One region of the Nocardia sp. NBC_01327 genome, then DNA from elsewhere that is predicted to be linked to it. Evidence: riboswitches for the same ligand, from Rfam matches in the RefSeq annotation. Region 1 holds a riboswitch; each other region holds the start of a gene.
The links. A riboswitch is a leader RNA that binds a small molecule or an ion and turns the genes downstream of it on or off. The one in region 1 is predicted to bind S-adenosylmethionine.

Region 1 (7,690 bases):
TGTACGTCCGCGCCCCCGCAATGGAGGGCAAAGCCAACAAGGCAGCCTGCGAACTCCTGGCCGACCACTACGACGTACCCAAATCCGCCGTCCGTATCACCGCCGGCGCCACCTCCCGCTTCAAACGCTTCGAGATAGACGACTGAGCAGCAGCCCGCAGCCGCCGGGAACCTGCCGTCCTCAGAATTCGAGTTCGGCCCAGGGGATGTGGATCGGGAACGGGAAGTCGAACTCGATGCCATTGGTGTCGGCGGGCGTCCATTCGCCGGTGAGAAGGTAGTTGGCCGTTCGGAGTGGATGGACACCGTCCGGCAGTTGTCCGGGCTCGGCTTGCAGGCCGTAAGCGCGCACTATCGCGATGGCACTGGTTTCGCCTGCCAGGGAAACCTCCCAGTACCAGGGGATTCCAGCGCTCGCGTAACGGCCCTTCTTCGCCTCGACAATGGACTGGGTGTTGGCAGGAGACAGAACCTCGCCGACCAACAGGGCGTCGGTGGCTCGAACGTCCTGGTAGGCGGCCTCGAGACAACGATGGACCAGGAAGTCCGGAGTCAGGAAGTCGGATTTGCCGCTGCGCCCGACGAAGATGTTCGTCTCATCGGTTACCCGCCAGCAGTGCTCGGGGTGATGTGAAGTGTCTTCTCGTGCGCACTTGCGCAAACCGCTCCACATCAGGTTGGTGAAGGTCTGATGCTCCGAGGGGCCGCGTCGTAGCCAGACCACGCGGCCGTCCCATAGTTCGATCTGCGAGGCGATCTCTTCGGGGAGTCGCTCGAGCTCCTCCCACGTCATGTATTCGGGGAGCTCGGGTTGTGTATACGGAAGCGCCACGTCGTCAGGGTAGTTCGGCATATCCGCAGCCTCCCGGGGTTTACGAGGACAAGACGGGTTCGTCCATATTGTCGTGGGCCTCGGTTGCCAGTAGACCGCTATGGGCGCGGTCTGTCACTACACCGCGCCTGGGAAGCCCTGTTGGCGCCAGGCTTCGTAGACGGCGACGGCGGCGGCGTTGGCGAGGTTCATGGAGCGGCGGCCGGGGAGCATGGGGATGCGGAGGTGGGTGGTGATGCGGGGGTCGGTGAGGACCGAGTCGGGGAGGCCGGTGGGTTCGGGGCCGAAGAGGAGGACGTCGCCGTCTCGGTAGGTGATGTCGGTGTTGCGGGTGGTGGCGGCCGCGGTGAAGGCGAAGACGCGCTCGGGGTTGATGGAATCCCATGCGGCGGTGAGATTTTCGTGGACGGTGACGGAGGCCAGGTCGTGGTAGTCCAGGCCGGCGCGGCGCAGCTTCGGCTCCGAGAGGTCGAATCCGAGCGGCTCGATCAGATGCAGCGCACAGCCCGTGCCGGCGGCGAGCCGGATGGCATTGCCGGTGTTGGGCGGGATGCGCGGTTCGAAGAAGACCAGATGGAACACGGGGTCCAGGTTAAGCTCTGCGTCGTGAGTCCAGCCCATGCCGCCCCCGAAGAGCGCAGCAACCGGTTCGGTGCGTCGGTGCGCGACAACCTGCCCATCCTGCTGGTCGCCGCGGTGATGGTGGTGGCCGTGGTGTTCCTGGCCTGGGATCGCTGGCGGCGCGGGACGTTCTTCTTCGGCGGCGCGACGCTGCTGGCGGCGGCGCTGCGACTGCTGCTGCCGACCGATCGCGTGGGCCTGCTGGCGGTGCGGAGCAAGCCGTTCGACGTGGGCTGGACGGCGGTGCTCGGCAGCGTGATCATCGTGCTCGCCGCGACCATCAACAGCCTGGGCGTCACGTAAATCTGGGCGTCACCCAGCCGCGTGAAGCCGTCAGTCGTGCGAATCCGGCGCCGCGCGGATCTACGGCAAATTCCCCGGAAGCCGGGCCTCCGGGGAATTCTCTAGTGGGTGTTCTCGACTGTGCTCAGACGTTGGTGAGGCGGCGACCCAGCTCGCGGCGCAGGATTTCCTGATCCGGTAACCGGTGGAGCACACGCAGCACGGCGGGGCGAAGCTCGTGCTGCTCCTCATCGGAGAGCAACGCGACGAGATCGCGAAGATCCATGTCATCGAAGGCTGCTGTCATGTCACCACCATACGACCACCGCCGAGTTTCGGCACGGATTCCGGTCTCCGGTTACCTGGTGTCACGCGAACGAAACCGACAGTGCGTCAAGATAATTCGTACGAAACAGGCGCGACTCATGGCATTGTCTGCGGTCATTGCACCGCAGGCATTACATACCGGTCGGTCGCTGGCGATACTACCGATCAGCCACGCGCGGCGCGCGCCAGCTCCATCGTCTCGAGCATCAGCTTGCTGACCGCCTCGGTCTCGGTGAGGAAGCCGTCGTGGCCGTCGCGGGAGTGCACGATCTCCAGCCCCTTACAGCCCGGCAGCAGATCCGCCAGCTCCTGCTGATTCCGCAGCGGATACAGGCGATCGGAATCCACACCGCCGACCACACACGGTACCGGCGTGCCCGACAGCGCCGCCTCGATGCCACCGCGCCCACGGCCCACGTCGTACCGATTCAGCGCCTCGGTGAGCAGGACGTAGGTGGCCGGATCGAAACGCGAGATGAGCTTGTCGGCCTGGTACTCCAGATAGCTCTGCACCGCGTAACGCCCACCCTCCCAGGGGTTCTCGTCACCCTGGGCGAAATTCTCGAAACGGTGATCGAGCTCGGCCTCGGCGCGATAGGTGAGGTGCGCCATACGCCGCGCCAGGCCCATGCCCGTCATCGGCGCACGCCCGGTGCCGTAGTAGTCACCGCCCTGCCAGTCCGGATCGGCCTTGATGACGGCGATCTGGGTGGTCTGCTGGCCGAGCTGATCGGCGGTGGCCCGCGCACTGGCCGCGAGCACCAGTGCCGCGCCGACCCGTTCGGGATATCCGATCATCCACTCCAGCACCCGCATGCCGCCCATGGAACCGCCCACGACGGCGGCCAGGCGCTCGACCCCGAGCACATCGAAGAACTGCGCCTCCGCGGTCACCTGATCGCGCACGGTGATCTCGGGAAACCGTCCGCCCCAAGGCTTTCCGTCCGGCGCCAGCGACGCCGGACCGGTACTGCCCTTACAGCCGCCGAGCACATTGGTGGCGATGACACACCACTCGCGGGTGTCGATGGCCTTGCCGGGACCGATGGTCCCGTCCCACCAGCCGGGCTGATCGTGATGCACATCGGCCGGGCCGACCACATGCGAATCACCGGTCAGCGCATGCTCGATCAACACCAGATTGTCGGCATTCGCCGATAGTTCGCCCCAGCGTTGCACGGCCAGCGTCACGTCGGGAAGGACGGCGCCGCTCTCCAGCGCCACCTCCCCGATCGTAATGCTGCCGAGCGTGCCGTCCGGCGGCGGAAGCAGGACTTCCGCCGTCGAACGGGCAGTGCTCGATTCGATATTCGCGGTCAACTTGCGGCCGCCGTCAATCCGGCGCGCAGGTCCGCCAGGATGTCGTCGATGCCCTCGATACCCACGGCCAAACGGACCAGACCAGGGGTGACGCCGGAAGCGAGCTGCTCCTCGGGTGTCAGCTGGGAGTGGGTGGTGGAAGCCGGGTGGATGACGAGCGAGCGCACATCCCCGATGTTAGCGACATGGCTGTGCAGCACCAGGGTGTCCACGAACTTCTTGCCCGCATCCACGCCGCCGGCCAGTTCGAACGAGACGATGGCGCCGACACCCTTGGGAGCCAGTTGTTTGCCACGCTCGAACCACGGCGAACTCGGCAGCCCCGCGTAGTAGACCTTCTCGACGCCCGGCTGCTGCGTCAGGAACTCCGCCACGGCCTCCGCATTGGACACGTGCCGCTCCAGCCGCAGGCTCAGCGTCTCGATGCCCTGGCTGATCAGGAAGGCGTTGAACGGCGAAGCCGCGGCGCCCAGATCGCGCAGCAGCTGCACCCGTGCCTTGAGTGCGTACGCCGGCGCGCCGAGATCGGCGAAGACGGCGCCGTGGTAGCTGGGATCGGGGGTGGTGAAGCCCGGGAACCGCGGCTCACCGTCGGCATCGCGCACGGTCCAGTCGAAGGTGCCGCCGTCGACGATCACGCCCGCGACCGCGGCGCCGTGCCCGCCCAGGTACTTGGTGGCCGAGTGCACCACGATGTCCGCGCCGTGCTTCAGCGGCTGGAGCAGGTACGGCGTGGCGACGGTGTTGTCCACGATCAGCGGGATGCCCGCCGCGTGCGCGACACCGGCGATGCCCGGGATGTCGAAGATGGAGCTGCTCGGATTGGCGATCGTCTCGCCGTAGAACGCCTTGGTGTTCGGCCGCACGGCCGCTTCCCACTGCGCCAGATCATCGGGATCCTCGACGAAGCTGACCTCGATGCCCAGCTTGGGCAGCGAGTAGTGGAAGAGGTTGTAGGTGCCGCCGTACAGGTGCGGGCTGGACACGATGTGATCGCCCGCCGAGGCGAGGTTCAGGATCGCGTAGGTCTCCGCGGCCTGCCCGGAGGCCAGCAGCAGTGCGGCCACACCGCCCTCGAGCGCGGCGATGCGCTGCTCCACCACGTCCTGGGTGGGATTCATGATGCGGGTGTAGATATTGCCCGGCTCGGCGAGACCGAACAGCGCGGCGGCGTGATCGGTATCGCGGAAGGCGTACGAGGTGGTCTGGTAGATCGGCAGGGCGCGCGCGCCGGTGGTGGCGTCGGGGGCCTGTCCGGCGTGGATCTGCTTGGTCTCGAAGGACCAGTTGGCCGGGTCGATGTCGCTGGTTGCCGAAGAGGCAGCGGGCGCGGTCGAGTCACTCATGTCGTGCTCCAGAGAAAAGGTCGCCGAATGGCGGAGGTGGACGTTATCGGAAGGCGAATAAGCTTCGACAACAACACATCTCGGGTCCTCCTACAGTGCGCTTGCGCTCGGCCTTCGAGCGCCTGGTCCTCACCCGGAGCACCCCGCCGCTGCTGGAGGGTTGCCGATCAGCGAGCCGGGGCTTAACGCTGATGCTCTTGACCTGTTGCGAAATTCTAACGGGGACCGGTGGCGGCCGTCGCGACGGGGAGGGCGCAACTGCGCGTGTACTCCTCGTAGGCGGCGAGCACATTGTCGATGAGCTCGCGTGCCGTGCTCGCGCTGGAGCAATCGGGGAACTCGGAGGAGGCGTCGAATTCGCACTCCATGCCGATGCGCACGATGGCGTGCCAGGTGGCCGAGATCATCCGCACCGGCATGGCGTTCGGATCGGTCTGCAGGCGTTCGGCGAGCACCGTCGTCATGGACAGGGTCTTGGTATCGGCCGCGGACAGGCTTTCGGCGCGGACTGTCGCATTGCTCTGGGTGATGCGCTGCATCTGCTGAAACCAGTGGAACGGCAGCGGATTGTCGCCCTCGATGACCTGCTCGACCACGGCCATGAACGCGTCGAGCAGGGCCTGCAGCTCATTGCCGGTGATGGGCTGCGCGCGCAGCTGGTCGGCGAGCGCCCGGCCCATGTCCTCGATCGGGGCGATGACGATCGCCTCTTTGCTGTCGAAGTACCGGTTGATGGTGCGCGGTGAGACATCGGCCGCATCGGCGATCTGCTCGACGGTGGTGGCGTCGAAGCCCTGGGCATCGCACAGCTGCAGTGCCACATCGATGATGCGCGTCCGGGTCTGCTGCTTCTTGCGCTCGCGCAGACCCGGCCGATGGCGCTCCAGACTCGCCCGCTCGGGGCTGTGGAGTGTCAGTGAACCGGCATGCGTCGACGACTCGGACATGCCGTCATTGTATAGCCGTCCGGCGAGATTGTGACGAGAACCGCCAACTGTCTGATTGCGACACTTTTCTCTTGACGCCAATTGTCTGGAGGTGCCACGATGGACCAGGCTGTTCGAACCACTCCTGAGGAGACGGCATGACCACTGGGATGGCGACTCTCGCGCCCGATGAAAAATCAAGTCAGACAAGCGCTTCCAAGCGCTGGCTGGCGCTGGGCGTGATTGCCATGGCCCAGCTGATGGTGGTGCTCGACGCCACCATCGTCACTATTTCCCTGCCCTTCGCCCAGCAGGACCTCGGCATCAGCGACGGCAACCGGCAGTGGATCCTCACCGCCTACACGCTGATCTTCGGTGGCCTGCTGCTACTCGGCGGACGGCTCGCCGACTACCTCGGCCGCCGCCGCATCTTCCTGATCGGCCTGATCGGCTTCGCCGGAGCCTCGGCGCTGGCCGGACTCGCGCAGAACACCGCGGAACTGTTCGCCGGTCGCGGCCTGCAGGGTGCGTTCGGCGCACTGCTGGCGCCGGCGGCGCTGTCGCTGGTGTCGATCACCTTCACCGAGCCCAAGGAGCGGGCGCGCGCGTTCGGCGTCTTCGCCGGCGTCTCGGCGGGCGGCGCGGCCATCGGCCTGATCGTCGGCGGTCTGCTCACCGAGTACGCCAGCTGGCGCTGGTGCCTGCTGGTGAACACGCCCATCGCACTGCTGGCCTTCGCCGGCGCCATGGCGTTCGTCATCAAGGACATTCCCGCGCCGCGCACCGGCGGGTACGACCTGCCCGGCGCGGTCACCGCGACGCTCGGTCTGATCTCGGTCGTCTACGGCTTCAGCCGCGCGGCGTCGGACGGCTGGACCGCGAGCACCACCCTCGGCTTCCTCGTCGCGGGTGTGGCACTGCTCGTCGCCTTCGTGGTCATCGAACGTCGTACCGCGAATCCGCTGCTGCCACTGCGTATTCCGGGTGAGATCAACCGCGGCGGATCGTTCCTGGTCGCGCTCATCACCCCGATCGCCATGTTCGCCATGTTCCTGAACCTGAGCTTCTACCTGCAGCTCACCCTCGGGTACTCGGCGCTCAAGGCGGGTGTGTCGTTCCTGCCGTTCCCGGTGGGCATCGTCATCTCGGCCGGTATCGCCAGTGCGCTGCTGCCGAAGATCGGGCCGCGTCCGGTCATGCTGACCGGTGCGGTGCTCGGCACGGGCGGTCTGCTGTACCTGGCCCAGCTGTCCTTCGGTGACAGCTACTCCACCAGCGTGCTGCCCGCCATCCTGCTCATCGCGCTCGGCATGGGCGGATTGTTCGTGGCCATGCAGACCACCGCGCTGCATCAGGTGGACGAGAAGGATTCCGGTGTGGCCAGTGCGCTGCTGAACGCGGCGCAGCAGGTCGGCGGTTCCATCGGCACCGCGCTGCTGATGACGCTCTCGGTGCAGGCGGCCGAGCGGTATGCCAAGAATCACCCGACCATCGACAATGTGGTGGCCCGGGCGGCGATCCACAGTTATGACGTGGCGTTCTACGCGGGCGCCGGCTTCTTCCTGCTGACCATTCCGATCATCGCGTTCATGATCCGGGACAAGCCGGAGACGCTGCTGGAGGGCTCCGAGCACGTGCACGTCGGAGTCTGAGCTACCACCGCTTTCGCGGGCCGCGTCCTCTCCGGGGGCGCGGCCCGCGTCGTGCCGGGGGCAACCCGTGTCGTGCCGGGAAAGCCCCGTGGTGACGGTGCACACTACTCACCGGTAACTGAGGGCGGGGTCCCGCACAGCGGGGGCTGCCCGTGCGGTGCGGTTCATAGCAGCAGTACGCTCGTCTTGTTTGGCGCCACAAACTGTACGGACCTGGTACCAGAGGTCCCGCAGGAAACGTCGGGCATATACGTTGTTTGTTGAACAGCCGGGGTCCCCGCTCACAAGCGTGCTCACCCGGCCGTGCAATGGGAGCACCACCTTCCTAGGAGGACACGAAGTCCATGTCCAAGATCAAGGTTGAAGGGACTGTCGTCGAACTCGA
Region 2 (7,690 bases), 1.7 Mb from region 1:
CAGCGGGGACAGTCCCATGGTCGGCTCGTCCATGCAGATGAGCCGGGGTTTGCTCATGAGCGCCCGCGCGAAGGCCAGCATCTGCTGCTCACCGCCGGACAGGGTGCCCGCCCGCTGCGTCCGCCGCTCGGCCAGCCGCGGGAAATGCTCGAACATCTCCGCGGCCCGCGCGGCCAGCACCGAGCGGCGCTCGCGGCGGATATAGCCGCCGACAAAGAGGTTCTCCTCGACCGTCATGGCCGGAAATACCCGCCGCGCCTCCGGCACCGATGCCAAACCCGCCCGGATGCGCGCGGACGGCGGTGTCTTCGTCACCTCCACACCGTCGATGCGCACCACACCGGAGGTGGGTTTCAACAGCCCGAGCGCGGTTTTCATGGTGGTCGACTTCCCCGAGGCATTGCCGCCGAGCAGGGAGACGATTTCACCGGGACGCACCTGCAGCGACACCTCGTTCAATGCGCGCGAAGGCCCGTAATGCACTACCACGCGGTCGAATTCGAGGATCGGCGCGGCGGTCTCGTCGAAGCGCGGAGCAGCGCTGCCGGCCTCGATCACCACGGCGTCAGAGTCCGGCATCGGCGCTCACCTTCTCCTCGCCTCGAATGCTCTCCACCACTTCGCCTTCCGACTCCGGCGCAGCCTGATCGACGGCGGCATCCACAGTCGGAGCGCGGCTGCGGCCGAGATATGCCTCGATGACGCGCGGGTCGGCCAGCACCTCCTCGGGTGTGCCCTCGGCGATGACGCGCCCTTCGTCCAGCACCAGCACCCGATCGGACAGGTCGTGGACCAGATCCATCTTGTGTTCGACCAGCAGCACGGTCTGTCCCTGCGCCTTCAATTCGGCCAATTGCCTGCCGATTTCGGCGGTCTCGGTCTGGTTCATGCCTGCGGCCGGCTCATCGAGCAGCAGCAGATCGGGTTCCAGCGCCAGCGCCCGTGCGATTTCGGTGCGGCGGCGGTTGGCATAGGACAGCGTGTACGCGGCATTGTCGGCACGCGGGCCGAGCCGCTCCTGGAACCGCGCCAGCTGGGCGTCGATCCTGGCGGCGGACTCCTTGCGCTCGGCCCGCACGGACGGTGTGGGCACCAGTGCGACGAAGAGTTCCGCCAGCAGAGATATCCAGCGCAGCAATGGGATTCCCGCCAGCGAGCGCAGCGGGCGGGAGGCGCGCAGGGTGGTCTGCAAGCCGACATCCACATTCTCGCGAACGGTCATATTGCCGAACACCCGCCCGTTCTGAAACGTGCGAGCAATGCCCGCGGCGGCCGCAGCCTCCGGCTTTCCGGGGCGAATTCTTTTGCCCCGCACCAGAATATCACCACTGTCTGGCTTCAATACTCCGGAGATGAGATTGACCGTCGTCGACTTACCGGACCCGTTGGGCCCGATAATCGAGACGAATTCCCCTGGCGCAATGGTGATATCGATACCATCCACGGCGCGCACCCCGCCGAACGCACGGCGCAATCCACGCACCGTGAGCGCCGGCTCAGGCTGTGACTCGGACACGTTCCCTCCTCACCAGAATTCCCTGCGGCCGGAAGCGCACGACCAGCAGCAGCACCAGCCCGTAGAGCACGATCCGCAGTTCGGGCGCGAGTCGCAGGGCCTCCGGCGCACCGATCAACACCACGGCCCCGAGAACGGCCCCGTACGGCGAGGCGGTGCCACCGAGCACCAGAATCGTCACCACCAGCAGCGACATCGGCAGATTGAACACCGTCGGATCGATATACGAGTACTGGTGCGCCAGCAGCGAACCGCCGATCCCGGAGAAGAAGGCGGCGATCGCGAAGGCCAGCGCCTTGTAATCGCGGACCGGCACCCCCGCCGAACGGGCGGCGACCTCGTCCGCGCCGATGGCCCGGATGGCGGTGCCCAATCGTGACCGCTGCATCCCGAGGATCACCGCCAGCGTGATCGCCAGCACCACCAGCTCCAACTGGAAAATCTGGGTGTGCGTGACGAATTCGAAGCCGAACAGCTCGGGCGGCGGAATTCCGAAAATGCCGTAGCTGCCGCGTGTCACCGATTCCCAATTGCGGATCAGCGCCACCGTGACGATGCCGATGCCCAGCGTGGCAATGGCGACATAGTGTCCGCCCAGCCGCCACAGCGGTGCGGCCAGCACCGAAGACACCACGGCCGCAACGATTCCCGCCGCGATGATGGCGGGCAGGAAGGCCCAGCCGTGCGATACCGTCAGCACCGCCGAGGTGTACGCGCCGATGGCGATCGGCCCCGCCTGCCCGATGGCCAACTGTCCCGCCGACCCGGCGACCAGCGTCATGGATACGGCGATGATCGCGTACGCCAGGATCTGCGTACCCACCGAGATGCCGTAATCGTTCGATACCGCCGGAATCACCAGCCCCGCAATGGCGAAGGCGATGAGCGCATGCCACCAGCGCACCCGCAGCAGCCTCCCGGAACCGAGGAAGGTCCCGGTCAGCGGCTCGGATTCGATTGCGGGCGGGCGGGCCAGCAGTCCGCCCGGCCGCAGCACCAGGAATACCACCAGCAGGCCGAAGGTGATCAGATCCCGGTACCCGTCCCCGAAGGTGTAGATGCCGAACGCCTCCACCAGCCCGAGCACGATACCGCCGAGCACCGCACCGGGAATCGAGCCGAGCCCGCCGATGGTCGCGGCGACGAAGCCGGTCATACCGACAATGCTGCCGCTGGTCGGCGAGATGTTCGAGTTGTAGAGGCCGACGAAGATGCCCGCCAGCCCACCCAGCCCGGAGGCGATGGCGAAGGCCAGCGACTGGATCCGCCCGACGCTGATGCCCATCTGCGCGGCCGCATCCGGATCCTGCGCGGTGGCCCGGATGGCCAGCCCGTACCGGCCGAAGCGCAGAAATGCCCACAGCCCCACCATGACCGAGATCGTGATGGCGAACATGACCACATCCGAGGTTCCGAACCGCACGCCGCCGACCCGGAAGTTATTGGTGGACAGCACTTCCGGGAATGGCCGTGTTTCCGGTCCGAAGATCAGCGCCACCACGTTCTCGATGATCAACCCCGCCGCCACGGTGGCGAGCAGCGCCGAAATGGCCGGCGCCCGCCGCAGCGGGCGCACCGCCAGCACATCGATACCCACCCCGACCAGCGCGGTCACGCCGACCACCACGATGATCGCCGCCCACAGCGGCGCCCCGTGCTGGGCGATCAGCCACCAGCCCAGCACCGAACCGAAGGCGAAGATCGCGCCGTGCGCGAAATTGATGACATTGGTGACCCCGAAGATCAGGGTGATGCCCACGGCAATGAGCGCATACGCATTGCCGTGGACCAGACCCGCGATAAGCGTGTCGAACATTGCCGCGCTACTTGCTACCGGTCGGCACGAATGCGCCGTTCTTCAAGAGCAATTCGATCGGCTTCACCCCGTCCGGCCGCCGCGTCTGCTGATTGAACGCGAACGAATCACCCAGGCCGATACCGCTGAAGTTCTTGACCTCGCGCAGACCCTTCAGCACGCCCTCGCGGGTGGCGCCGCCGGACTTGGCCGCCTGCACCAGCACATTGATCGCGTCATAGGCGTAGACGTTGAAGTCGCCCGGATCGGTGTTGTACTTCGCGCGGAACTTCGTCACGAAGTCCTGCACCTTCGGATTGGTATCGGACGGCGAGAAGACGCCGTTCACGATGTCTCCCTCGGCCGCCGCGCCCGCCAGTTGAATGAACTGCGGCGTGTTCTGGCCGCCGAAGAACTGGCCGTTGTATCCCACATCGCGCAACTGTTTGACCACGAGCGCACCATCCGGGCCATATCCCAGGTGCACAAACGCATCCGGGTTCGCATCGCGGCCCTTGATCAGCACCGGCCGGAAGTCCTGCGAATCGGGCAGGATCGACGAGGAGTAGGCGATCTCGATGCCCCGCTGCTGCGCGAACTGCTGGAAGTACTTGAAAGCCTCTTTACCCCAATCGGTTTCGAGGTAGACGACCGAGACCTTCTTCGCCTTCGACTGCACCCACTGGGTATTGCGATCCTGGAAGGTGTCCAAGGTGATCGAGGGGCTCCACGAATACTCGCCGCCCTTGGTGAATTCCGTCGACGAATTGGTGAAGCCGTACTGCACCAGCTTGCCCCGGTTGTACACCGGTGACGCGGCAATCGATGCGGGAGAGGAGAAGTCGCCCAATTCGGCGATGATCGAATTGTCACCGACGAACTTGGTCGCGATCGGCACCGTCTGCTTCGGGTCGGACTGCGAGTCCTCCCACTTCAGCGCCACCTTCTTACCATTGATGCCGCCGGCCGCATTGACCTGATCGATCGCCAGATCGAAGCCCTGCTGCCACAGCCGCCCGTACTCCGCCGAGGCCCCCGACTTCGGCCCCGACACACCGAAATACACGGTGTCGCCATTGCTGTCCGACGAATTGCCGCACGCCGACAACGACCCGGCCACCACGGCCGCGGACGCGATGCCCACCACTACCCGAAGCGACCGGGACCACTGCTTACTCATCTGATTCCTCTGTACTCACCCACACCACTGCCGGGCATGAGAGCGCTTGCGATGCCCGGCGGACACCACCTGGTCGTCACCCGGGGCACCCCACCGCTGTGCGAGGGTTGCCGATCAGCGAGCCGGGGCTCGAACATGCTGATACTCGTGACCGTGGGCGCAAATGTAGCGACGCGAGGATGGGCCGAGACACCCTTGGAATCAAGGTGATGTGAAGAATGGGACGAATCGCCTGTCGCGCAGGCGGTCTCGCCGCTGGTGTGGTGGCTAAACGGCCAGGTGAGAGGCCAACCAGGCCGGGAATGCGGTGAGATCGGCGAGCACCACATCCGCACCCGCGGCGGACAGTTCGGCGGCGGAATACGGACCGGTCGTCACCGCGACAGAGCAGGCATCGGCCACCTTCGCGGCGCGCACATCACCGAGATGATCGCCCACATAGATCGACGCACCGTGCTCGCGCAGCACCTCGCCCTTCTCCTCCGCCCACGCGCCGCCGACCAGATCATCGACGTCGAGACCGAGGTGATCCAGATGCAATTGCGCGTGCGGGCCGTTCTTGGCGGTGATCACCAGCACCCGCCCGCCGGCGGCGTGCACCGCGGCCAGCGCATCGACCACACCGGGCAGATGATCGCTCGGCTCCACCGCGAGTCCGGGATAGAACTGCCGGTACATGGCCACCACCTCCGGCACCCGCTCCTGCGGGAACCATTCGGCCGCCTCCACCGCCAGCGGCGGACCCAGCCGCGACACCACCAGCTCGGAATCGATCGGCACCCCGGTCTCGGCGGCCACCGCATCCCACACCGCGGCAATGCCGGGGCGGGAGTCGATCAGCGTCATATCCAGGTCGAACCCGACAACAAGTCCGTTCGGAACGGCGGTCGCACGATCAATGGCCACGCCCCGACCATACGGACACGCCGTTCTCCCCAAGAAACCGGTTGCGACCTCGAACTAGGCTGATCGGCATGGCAAATGATCGCGGATCCCTGTTCTGCAGCGTCGAGCTCGGCGCACGCATCGAACGGGTCGAGACGGAACTGATCGCCACCGGCGGCGCGGCGGCAAGCGCCCGCCTCGGCACCGAGGAGGGATTCGTCATCCCGATCGCGGGCGGTGTGGCCGCCTTCGCCGAGTACGGCTCCCCGCTCAACAAGGTGGCGGGCCTGGGGTTCGCGGGCGTTCCCGATGCGGAGGAACTCGAGGCGGTGGAAAAACAGTTCGAGGTGCGGGACACGCCCGTTCAGATCGAGCTGGCGCATCTCGGCGAACCCGCCCTCGGCGAACTCCTCACCGCGCGCGGATACCGGCTCGTGTCGTTCGAGAATGTTCTCGGCATCGCGCTGGACAGGGCGGCCGATGCCGCTCTCCCCGCGGATGTCGAGGTAAGGCACAGCGGCACAGGAGAATTCGATATCTGGCTCGATGTCATCGCCGACGGCTTCGCGCACCCCGATACCCAGGGCGTGGTCTCGCACGAGGAATTCCCGCGCGAAATCATCGCGAGCGCCATGCGCGATCTCACCGCGGCCGCCGGAGTACAGCGCTACGTCGCCGTGCACGAGGGCACGATCGCGGGCGGCGCGAGTATGCGAATGTCCCAGGGCATTGCCCAACTCACCGGAGCCGCAACACTTCCCGGCCATCGGCGGCGCGGCATTCAATCGGCGCTGCTGGCCGCCCGCCTGGCCGAGGCCACGGCGGCGGGCTGCGATATCGCCGTCATCACCACCCAGCCGGGATCCAAATCCCAGCAGAACGCCCAGCGCAGCGGCTTCGACCTGCTCTACACCCGCGCCATCCTCGTCAAGTCCGCCGCAGACTAGCCCAGCTGGCGCGCCGAAGTGGCTTAGCGTCTGGAGTCCGGAGTGGAGTACGTCAACGACCGGGCGAGGTAGCTCAGGGTCCGGAGTGGAGCAAGTCAGCGCCCGGCACCGAGTAGCTCGATGTCGAGGGTGGGGCAGCTCGAGGATCGGCGCGGTTCAGTCCGGAATTCGGTGCGCGGCAATCGGTTTCAACTGCTCCCGCAGCTGCTCACCGGCGGGTCCGAACATCTGCGCATCGGTATCGACGGCAATTTGCACGCCCTTGCCCACCAGTTCACGTCCAGCAGTGGTGATTTCGATGCGCAGCACGCGCGCATCCACCGGATCCGCGCGGCGGGCTAGCAGCCCCCGCTCCTCCAATACCCGAATGACCTTCGACGCCATCATCCGATCCGCCCCGGACATATCGGCCACCTGCTGCTGAGTCGGCAGCTCACCCTGCCGGCCCAGCCAGCCCGCCGACGCCAGCAGATTGAACTGGGTGGGCGTCAACCCGAGCGGCCGCAGATTCCGCTCCAGCGTCGCCCGCCACTCCAGCGCGGCGTGATGCAGCCAGAAACCCGGGCTCATGAGCGGACCCCGCGGGATTCCGCGAGGTCCGTCCGATGATTCAGCCACGCTGCAGTGCCTCCTTCTCCAATGCCGCGAAGGTGAGCGGCATATCCGCTCGCATGGCCTTCGCCCAGATCAGTTTGAACAGTGGTCCGAACGGACCGTGCACCTCCACCCGCTCGGACACCCGCAGCGTGCCGTCGCCGAGCGCCTCATAGGTGCGCTGCCCGCGCAGCTTCCCGAACGGGATGCCCGCCTCGCTGGTCCATGTTTTCCCCTGCTCGACCGCCGTAATCGTGAACGGCCCCGCCGGAGCGCCCTTCGGCTTGACCCATCCGGTGGTTCCCGCCTCGAACGGTCCGTCGATCCGCGACTGCTCCTCGTGCGGATCCCACTCCGACCAGCGTGCCACATCGGTCGCCACCGCCCAGACCTGGTCGATATCGCCCTTGATCACAGCTTCTTCGATGAACGAGTACATCATGACTGCCCCTGGATTTCGTTCGCGTTTTCGTTGTTGCGACAACAGTAACTGTAGTTGCGACAACAATCAACCCCTGATTCCGGACAACCCTCGACAAACAGCGAAGTGGCCGGTCCGCATGTACGCGTACCGACCACCTCGAGACCCCCCAGCTATCCGGGTCACCCCCAGCCACCGGGGCCGGACCTCCTACCGACCAGGCGGCCGGTCATATCCGAGCGGGCGGCTGGTGAAGGTGCCGCGCCCCTGGGTCCGGCTGCGCAAACGTGTTGCGTAACCGAACACTTCGGCCAGCGGCGCGGACGCCGTCACCACCACCGTGCTGCCCCGG
Region 3 (7,690 bases), 750 kb from region 1:
CGAAGGTGCGGTTCCGGAAAATACGCAGCGGAATCAGCGCGGCGTCCCCGAGCATTCGCTCCACCCAGATGAAGACGATCACGCCGACCGCCCCCACCGCGTAGCAGAGCACCGATCGCACACTGCCCCAACCCCATTCGCGCCCCTGCTGGGCCACGATGAGCAGTGGCGTGAGCGCGATGGCCAGCACCGCCGCGCCCCAGTAGTCCACCCGGTCCAGTGACCGCTCCCGCACCGGCAGATGCAGTGCGCGGGTCACCACCACCAGGGTGAACAGCCCGATCGGCACATTCACCAGGAATACCCAGCGCCAGCCCGCAATGCCGAGAATGCTGTCCTGTCCGGCGAACAGCCCGCCGAGCACCGGCCCGACCACGCTGGAGGTGCCGAACACCGCCAGGAAATAGCCCTGGTACTTGGCCCTTTCGCGCGGACTCACGATATCGCCGACGATGGTGAGCGCCAGCGACATCAGCCCGCCCGCGCCAAGCCCCTGCAGCGCCCGGAACGCGGCCAGTTCGTACATCGACTGCGAGAACGCGCTCAGCAGCGAGCCGATCAGGAAGATGCTGATGGCGGCGAGATAGAAGGGCTTGCGCCCGTACATATCCGAGAGTTTGCCGTACAGCGGCGTGGCCAGGGTGGCCGTGATCAGGTACGCGGTGGTCGCCCAGGCCTGCAGCGAATACCCGTTCAGATCATCGGCGATGGTGCGGATCGCCGTGGAGACAATGGTCTGGTCGAGCGCGGCCAGCAATATGCCGAGCAGCAGCCCGCTCAGAATCACCAGAATCTGCCGATGGGTGAACCCACCCTCCCCGGTCGATTCGGTCACCTCGGATGTCGCCATGCTCAACCTCCCGATCCCTCGCACCACGATAGGCGTCGAACCGGAGGTTGGCAGTCCTTTTCCGGCCCAGCGTCAGGGCTCGGAGACCACTCGAGACCGCTTGCGGCGCAAGCGGTCTCGGTGACCAGCGTTAGCAACGTGTTTGCCGGACCTGGAGAGCAGCGCCGGACCTCGGACGGGGTTTCAGGGGCAAAGCCCCTGAGAGGTTACGAGAGTTGTCATTTCCCCTGGAAGCGCGGCTCGCGCTTCTCGAAGACCGCCTGAATGGCCTCGGTCAGATCCTCCGAGGGCAGGAATGCGGCATTCCAGGCCGAGACGTAGCGCAGCCCGTCGGCCACCTTGCCCACCTTGGGCTGATCGAGCACATCCTTGATGCCCTGCACCACCAGCGGCGGGTTCGCGGCGATCTCCCGCGCCAGCGCGTAGGCCGCGTCCAGCGTCGCCTCCCGATCGGCGTAGACGTCGTTGATCAGGCCGATCTTCTCGGCGCGCGCGGCGTCGATGTCCTTGCCCGTATACGCGAGTTCACGCAGGTGCCCCTCGCCGATGATCCCCGGCAGCCGGTGCAGCGACCCGATATCGGCGACGATCGCCACCTTCGCCTCCCGCAGACTGAACTTCGCGTCCGCGCTGGCCAACCGGATATCCGCGGCCGCGATCAGATCCAGTCCGCCGCCGATGCACCAGCCCGCGACCGCCGCGATGACCGGCTTGTGCGAATCGGCGACCGCGGTGACCGCGGCCTGCATGACGCGCACCTCCCGCAGGAACCCGGTCCGCGGCCCCGCCAGCGCCCGATCGGCCAGCAGCGCGCCGAACGTCGGAGCCATGGCGGGCAGATCCAGCCCGTAGGAGAAGTGCTTGCCCGCGCCGGTGAGAACAATGGCCCGCACCTCCGGATCGGCATCGAGCTCGCCGAAGATGAGCGGCAGCTCGCGCCAGAAGTCCGGGCCCATGGCATTGCCCTTGCCGGGACCGGTCAGCGTCACGGTCGCGATGTGGTCTTTGCTTTCGACCTCGAAAGCCTTCCAATCGGTCATCGGTCCAGCGTATCGGGGGTTCGGGCGGTCCGGGCGGGCGGTGTAAACCCTGTGCTAAATCTGCTGCGCCGCACTGGTTTACCGGCGGTCCCGAACGGGACGATTGAACGGTCCACCAACTGCACTCCCGAGTGTGGAGATTCGATGTTGATGCATCACGGAATCGGCCTCGACCGGTTCAATACATTTTCCCGGCACCGCGCCGTGCACGCCCTGTACGAATGCTGCTGCAGCATCACCTGGGCAGCCAAGATCGCGGACGGCCGCCCCTACCCCGGCCACGACGCCCTGCTCACCGCCGCCGACGGGGAACTGCACGCGCTCTCCCCCGCCGAACTCGACAGCGCCTTCGATTCGTGTGCGCACGAAACCATTTCGGAGCGCACCGTCACCGAGCTCGTGCGGATCACCCGGATCCGCCTCACACGGATGCTCGGCCCCGAAGAGGGCTACCCCGAATACTGATACCCCGCACATCCACCGCAATCGCTCTACTCTGGTGCCATGCGCAGGTCCCTGCCGCCGGTCGCTTCCAAAGTCTCCGACACGCTCATCGCCCGCGGCCATCACGGGGTGATTCTCACCCAGCCGCAACCCACCCACACCGCCGCGGATGCCGCCCACGCCCTCGGCGTGGAGATCGGGGCCATCACCAAATCCCTGGTCTTCCTGCTCGACGACGATCCGGTGCTACTGCTGGTCTCCGGCGCACACCAGGTCGACCTCGATCACACCGGTCAGCGCCTGGAAGGCACCCTCACCCGCGCACCCGCCGCCATGGTGCGGCAGGTGACCGGGCAGCCGGTCGGCGGCGTCGCCCCGGTCGGGCATCCGATCAATCTGCCCACCTTCATCGACACCGCACTGGCCCGGCATTCGGAGCTGTGGGCGGCGGGCGGACATCCGAATACGATGTTCCGCACGACTTTTGGAGAATTAGTACGAATCACCGCAGGTCTCGCCATAGACGTGGACTGATCCCCACCCCACCCCCTACCGTCGTTTCGGGGGACCCCAAATCCGCGCAACTTCTCGCACCCCACTCCGCACAAGACTCCACCCCCGCGCGATATTTCACACTCCCCGGAATATCCAGCCCCCGGACGACGTAGGTTCGGAATGTGACCGATTCTCCGCCGCCCGGCACCGAGCTATTCACGCACGGCGCCGACTTCCAAGCGCCCGACGACCTGAGCGGCATCACCGCCCAGCAGTACCGGGCCGCAATGCGGCACTATCCCGCCGGCGTCACCATCGTCACCCTGCACTCCGAGGCCGGTCCGGTCGGTTTCACCGCCACCTCCTTCGCCTCCCTCTCGGCGGAGCCGCCGCTCATCTCCTTCAATATCGCCGCGACCTCCTCCAGCCTCACCGCCCTGTCGAACGCCGATTCGGTGGTCGTGCACTTCCTCGGCGAACATCAGAAGCATCTGGCCCAGCGATTCAGCCGCAGCGCCGAAGAGCGCTTCACCGACCGGTCGCTGTGGACCACCCTGCCGAGCGGCGAACCGGTACTGCACGGCACTCCGATCTGGGTGCGGGCCACCGTGCATCAGCTCATCCCGATCGGCGATCACACCCTGGTGGTCGGATTGGTCACGCGCGTGCACGACAACACCGAGGACGCACCCGCCGTCGGGCCGCTGGTCTATTACAACGGCGTCTACCACCGCGCCGAGATCGCCGACTGAGCCGGCGCTCTTGCGCCCGAGCCACCGCGCGCTCAGGCGACCGCGCGCTCAGGCCGCCGAGGCCACCGTGCCGAGGCCCAGCGCCGCCAGGATGGCCGCGCTCGCCTGTTCCAGCCGATCCCGCACCTTGGGCTTGCGCAGCAGCGCCACCGCGCGCGAGGCGGCGACCGCCAGCAGCACCATTTCGATTGCGGCGATGGTGCATTCGATGGCGCCGAGGCCGAGCGTATTCGCGAAGGTCACCTGCGACAGGAACTGCGGCAGTACCGCGAGATAGAAAAGCCCGACCTTCGGGTTGAAAATGCAGGACAGCAATCCGGCAGCGAATGCCGAGCGAACGGACACCCGCTGCGCCGGAGCACCGTCCGCGGTGAGTTCCGGGGCGCTCGCCGCCTGACCGCGCCGGTGTTCGAGCAGGGCGCGAACACCCAGGTACAGCAGGTAGATTCCGCCGATCACTTTCAAGCTGCGATACGCCGTCGCCGACTGTTCCAGCAGCGCCGCGACACCCGCCGCGACCACCACCGCCCAGACCAGCCCGCCGAACGACGATCCGACCGCCGCGGCGATACCGGGGCGGCGCCCGGCCATCGTGAAGCGCAGCACCAGAAAGGTATCCGGGCCGGGAGTGAGGGCCAGCAGTACGCACAGCCCGATAAAACTCAGCAGCAGAGGGAAACTCACACCTCTATGGCAGCGCACCCGGTGCTGCGGCGCAAGGCCGGGCCGGCGCCGCGGTACAGCGGGGGGACAAATAGAAAGCCGCCGACCTTATCCGGAGGGAATGGCCGGCGGCTCCCCCGAGCAGCAGAGATTCAGTTCCGCGCGCTGAATTCCGCGCCCAGTTCGCGGAACACAGCGGTGTTCATCGAGAACGCGAGACGAGCTTCGTCGAGCACCCGCTCGACATCCGGACCGGCGATCGGCAGCCCGTCCAGGTTCTCCCGGTATTCGCGCTTGAACGCGGCCGGGTTGGAGATGTCGTCGAAGACGTAGAAGCGGACGCCGTCACCCTTCTTGGGCAGGTCCCACAGCTTCTCGGCGGTACCGCGAATGACCTGTCCGCCCGAAAGATCGCCCAGGTAGCGGGTGTAGTGGTGCACCACGTAACCGGCCGGCCAGGTGCGCGCGCACTCGTCGATGCGGGCGGCGTAGGCGGCGGTGGACGGCAGGGCTGCCAGTTCCTCGCGCCAGTTCGCGCCGCCGAGGTGGGCGAGATCGATTTCGAGGGCCGCCAGGCGATTCAGCTCCGGCTTGACGAACGGTCCAGCGACCGGGTCGGAAGCCAGTGCGGCGGAATGCTTTTCGAGGGCGTCGTAGACGAACCACAGCTGCGAGGTGTAGCGGTAGAAGGCCTCGACGCCGAGCCTGCCCTGCAGCAGATCGCTCATGAAGGTGGAGTGTTCGGCCTCGGTGTGCTGCTGTTCGGTCGCGGAACGAATGAGCGTCGAGAACGGCGCGGTATCCAACATGGTCGAGCTCCTCGTTTCGAACCGGGGGCGCCCACCTTTGGCTACCCTAACTTCCCCTTGACCATACGCGTCAGCAACGATCGCGCGATTCGAACTTTGCGGCCCACCCACTCCAACTTTCGGATGATTTTTCCGAAGGGGTTGACAAGACCCCGGACCATCTGCCAGCCTTCCAAATCAGGTCATGAGTACCAGCGTCAAGCCCTGGCTAGCTGGTCGGCAACCCTCCTCCGCGGTGGGGTGCTCCAGGTGACGACCGGGCCGCCGCCCGACCGGGCGCGGCAAGCGCGGACTCTCGATCATTCTTTTTCTGATCGCGCGTCCCTTGCCCGAATGGGATTTCGTGATGACTGCATTTGCCGACCAGTCCTGTGCCGCTCTCGCCACCGTCTCCGGTTGTGATCTGCGGGTACCTCTCGTGCAGGGTGGGACCACCACCTACGCCAACTTCGACTATGCCGCCAGCGCACCGGCATTGACGCAGGTCACCGACCGGGTGCAGCAACTGCTGCCGTTCTACGCCAGCGTGCACCGCGGCGCCGGCTACGCCTCCCGCGTCTCCACCGACTGCTACGAGGCCGCCCGCGGCTCGGTCGCCCGCTTCCTGAATGCCGGCGATGACCAGGTCGTGGTCTTCACCCGCAACACCACCGATTCACTGAATCTGCTCGCCGCCTGCGTACCCGGCGACACCGTGGTGCTCGATGTGGAACACCACGCCAACTTCCTGCCGTGGATCCGAGGCGGTCGCCGGGTGGTGCCGGTCGCGGACACCATCGAGGAGACCATTCAGCGCGTGGTAGCCGAACTGTGCTCCAAACCCGCTGCGCTGCTTGCGATTACGGGCGCCTCGAATGTCACCGGCGAACTGCTGCCGCTGGAGCGGCTGGCCTGGATCGCGCACCAGTGCGGCACCCGGATCCTGGTGGACGCCGCCCAGCTCGCACCGCACCGCCGCATCGATCTGCAGACCAGCGGCATCGACTACCTGGCCTTCTCCGGGCACAAGGCGTACGCGCCGTTCGGCGCGGGCGTACTGGTCGGCCGGCGGGACTGGCTCGATGCCGCCGAGCCGTACCTCGCGGGCGGCGGCGCGGTCCGCTCGGTAACCGCCGACGGCGTCGAATGGGCCCCCGCCCCGCAGCGGCACGAGGCCGGCTCTCCCAATGTGCTCGGCGTGGCCGCGCTGGCCGCCGCGTGTGACGCGCTCGCCGAACTCGACGAGACCACCGTCCGCGAGCACGAGCAGTACCTCACGCACCGCCTGCGCTACGGCCTGAAAACCGTTCCGGGCGTGAACTTCCTGCGCATCTGGCGGGACAGCACCGATGCCGTCGGCATTGTCGCCTTCACCGTCGACGGTTTCGAACCCGGCCAGGTGGCCGCGTACCTCTCCGCCGAACACGGCATCGGCGTCCGCGACGGCCGCTTCTGCGCCCACCCCCTGCTCGCCCGACTCGGCGTCGACGCGGCCCTGCGCGCCAGCATCGGCCTCGGCAGCACCGCCGCCGCCGTAGACCGCCTGATCGACGCCCTCTCGACCCTCGTCGAGAACGGCTCCGCCTGGAACTACGCCAAAACCGAAGGCCACTGGAACCCCACCCCCGAAACCCGCCCCTTCGGCAGCAGCGCCGAGGGCGGAGCACCCTGCGCCATCTGATCGGCGCGCTCCCGGGAGCGGGTTACGGCACCAGGTAGCGCTCGGCGAGTTCCTCTACGAACGGGTCGTCGTCGGTGACGGCGTTCAGCAGATCCAGGTCGTCCTGGACCGAAAGCTGGCGCCCGTCATCGTGTTCCTGGTCCGGCCCGTCCTCCGCGAGCTGGCGGATCAGCTTCGCTCGCACACGGTCTTTCAGAGAATCACTCATATCGAGAGCATGCCCTGATTCGGCGGGAATTACGCGGACAGGCACGCCGGGCCCGCCCGGCAGGCTGGTCACCGGTAGTTCGGGACGAACGGATTACACCGGGGCCAGCCACGTTCCCCAGGGCGTATTGCGGAACACCGTATATAGGAGAGCCAACGCCAGCAGCGCCCAGAGCGCAGGCTTCGGTAGCACCTTCGGCACCCGTGGCATCGGTTTCCCCTGCCAGCCGTACACCAGCGCGGTAACCATCCAGCCGAGGAAACCCAGCAGCAGCGGCAGAATCAGCAGATTGCTGTGCAGGGCATCGACCACATGCCCTTCGGTGAGATTGTGCAGCCCACGCAACCCGCCGCATCCGGGGCACCAGTACCCCGTCAACTCCTTGAACGGGCAGAACCCGTACGCCCCCTGCACATGAGGGTCCCGGAAATGCAGCAGCGCCAGCCCTCCCGCGACCGCACCCCCGGCGAGCAGCGGCAAACCCATACCCAGCCATCTGGGGCGGGGGGCGGGTTCGACCTCGGTCGGGGGCATGGTGTGCACGCGAACAACGGTAGTCGCGGCCACCGCAACCTGCCAGATCGCAGCCGACTTCGCACCCCCGACGCACCGCCGGACAGCTTTGTCCGATATGACCTATTTAAATGGTGAGCTGGCCGAACGGACACGGACACTCGTCCAGAACCGTGGGTATGCTGCCCCCGCAACAGTTTTCGATCGGGGGAATTCCATCTCATGAGCCAGAATCAACCAGGCAGCAGCACAATCG

Region 2: another riboswitch for S-adenosylmethionine. It lies ahead of OG326_RS41625 (ABC transporter substrate-binding protein); the one in region 1 lies ahead of OG326_RS07390 (bifunctional o-acetylhomoserine/o-acetylserine sulfhydrylase).
Region 3: another riboswitch for S-adenosylmethionine. It lies ahead of OG326_RS04265 (aminotransferase class V-fold PLP-dependent enzyme); the one in region 1 lies ahead of OG326_RS07390 (bifunctional o-acetylhomoserine/o-acetylserine sulfhydrylase).

The regions. Positions count from the first base shown of each region.
Region 1 covers NZ_CP108383.1:1,723,998-1,731,687, forward strand. Annotated here, with positions in the region: gene OG326_RS07360 (DUF167 domain-containing protein) at 1-146, shown strand, start outside; gene OG326_RS07365 (Uma2 family endonuclease) at 181-852, opposite strand; gene OG326_RS07370 (tRNA (cytidine(34)-2'-O)-methyltransferase) at 949-1,413, opposite strand; gene OG326_RS07375 (DUF3017 domain-containing protein) at 1,438-1,755, shown strand; gene OG326_RS07380 (hypothetical protein) at 1,880-2,041, opposite strand; gene metX (homoserine O-acetyltransferase MetX) at 2,227-3,381, opposite strand; gene OG326_RS07390 (bifunctional o-acetylhomoserine/o-acetylserine sulfhydrylase) at 3,378-4,727, opposite strand; SAM riboswitch class IV at 4,820-4,930, opposite strand; gene OG326_RS07395 (TetR/AcrR family transcriptional regulator) at 4,943-5,674, opposite strand; gene OG326_RS07400 (MFS transporter) at 5,812-7,305, shown strand; gene OG326_RS07405 (NADP-dependent isocitrate dehydrogenase) at 7,650-7,690, shown strand, end outside.
Region 2 covers NZ_CP108383.1:9,073,883-9,081,572, forward strand. Annotated here, with positions in the region: gene OG326_RS41610 (ABC transporter ATP-binding protein) at 1-579, opposite strand, end outside; gene OG326_RS41615 (ABC transporter ATP-binding protein) at 566-1,516, opposite strand; gene OG326_RS41620 (ABC transporter permease) at 1,497-3,332, opposite strand; gene OG326_RS41625 (ABC transporter substrate-binding protein) at 3,340-4,491, opposite strand; SAM riboswitch class IV at 4,529-4,644, opposite strand; gene OG326_RS41630 (HAD family hydrolase) at 4,759-5,397, opposite strand; gene OG326_RS41635 (GNAT family N-acetyltransferase) at 5,487-6,323, shown strand; gene OG326_RS41640 (MarR family winged helix-turn-helix transcriptional regulator) at 6,480-6,941, opposite strand; gene OG326_RS41645 (SRPBCC family protein) at 6,934-7,359, opposite strand; gene fusA (elongation factor G) at 7,549-7,690, opposite strand, start outside.
Region 3 covers NZ_CP108383.1:970,834-978,523, reverse strand. Annotated here, with positions in the region: gene OG326_RS04300 (MDR family MFS transporter) at 1-850, opposite strand, end outside; gene OG326_RS04295 (crotonase/enoyl-CoA hydratase family protein) at 1,069-1,890, opposite strand; gene OG326_RS04290 (2-oxo-4-hydroxy-4-carboxy-5-ureidoimidazoline decarboxylase) at 2,035-2,355, shown strand; gene OG326_RS04285 (YbaK/EbsC family protein) at 2,395-2,868, shown strand; gene OG326_RS04280 (flavin reductase family protein) at 3,117-3,581, shown strand; gene OG326_RS04275 (LysE family translocator) at 3,630-4,265, opposite strand; gene OG326_RS04270 (biliverdin-producing heme oxygenase) at 4,397-5,053, opposite strand; SAM riboswitch class IV at 5,234-5,347, shown strand; gene OG326_RS04265 (aminotransferase class V-fold PLP-dependent enzyme) at 5,400-6,713, shown strand; gene OG326_RS04260 (hypothetical protein) at 6,736-6,921, opposite strand; gene OG326_RS04255 (DUF2752 domain-containing protein) at 7,015-7,455, opposite strand; gene OG326_RS04250 (hypothetical protein) at 7,657-7,690, shown strand, end outside.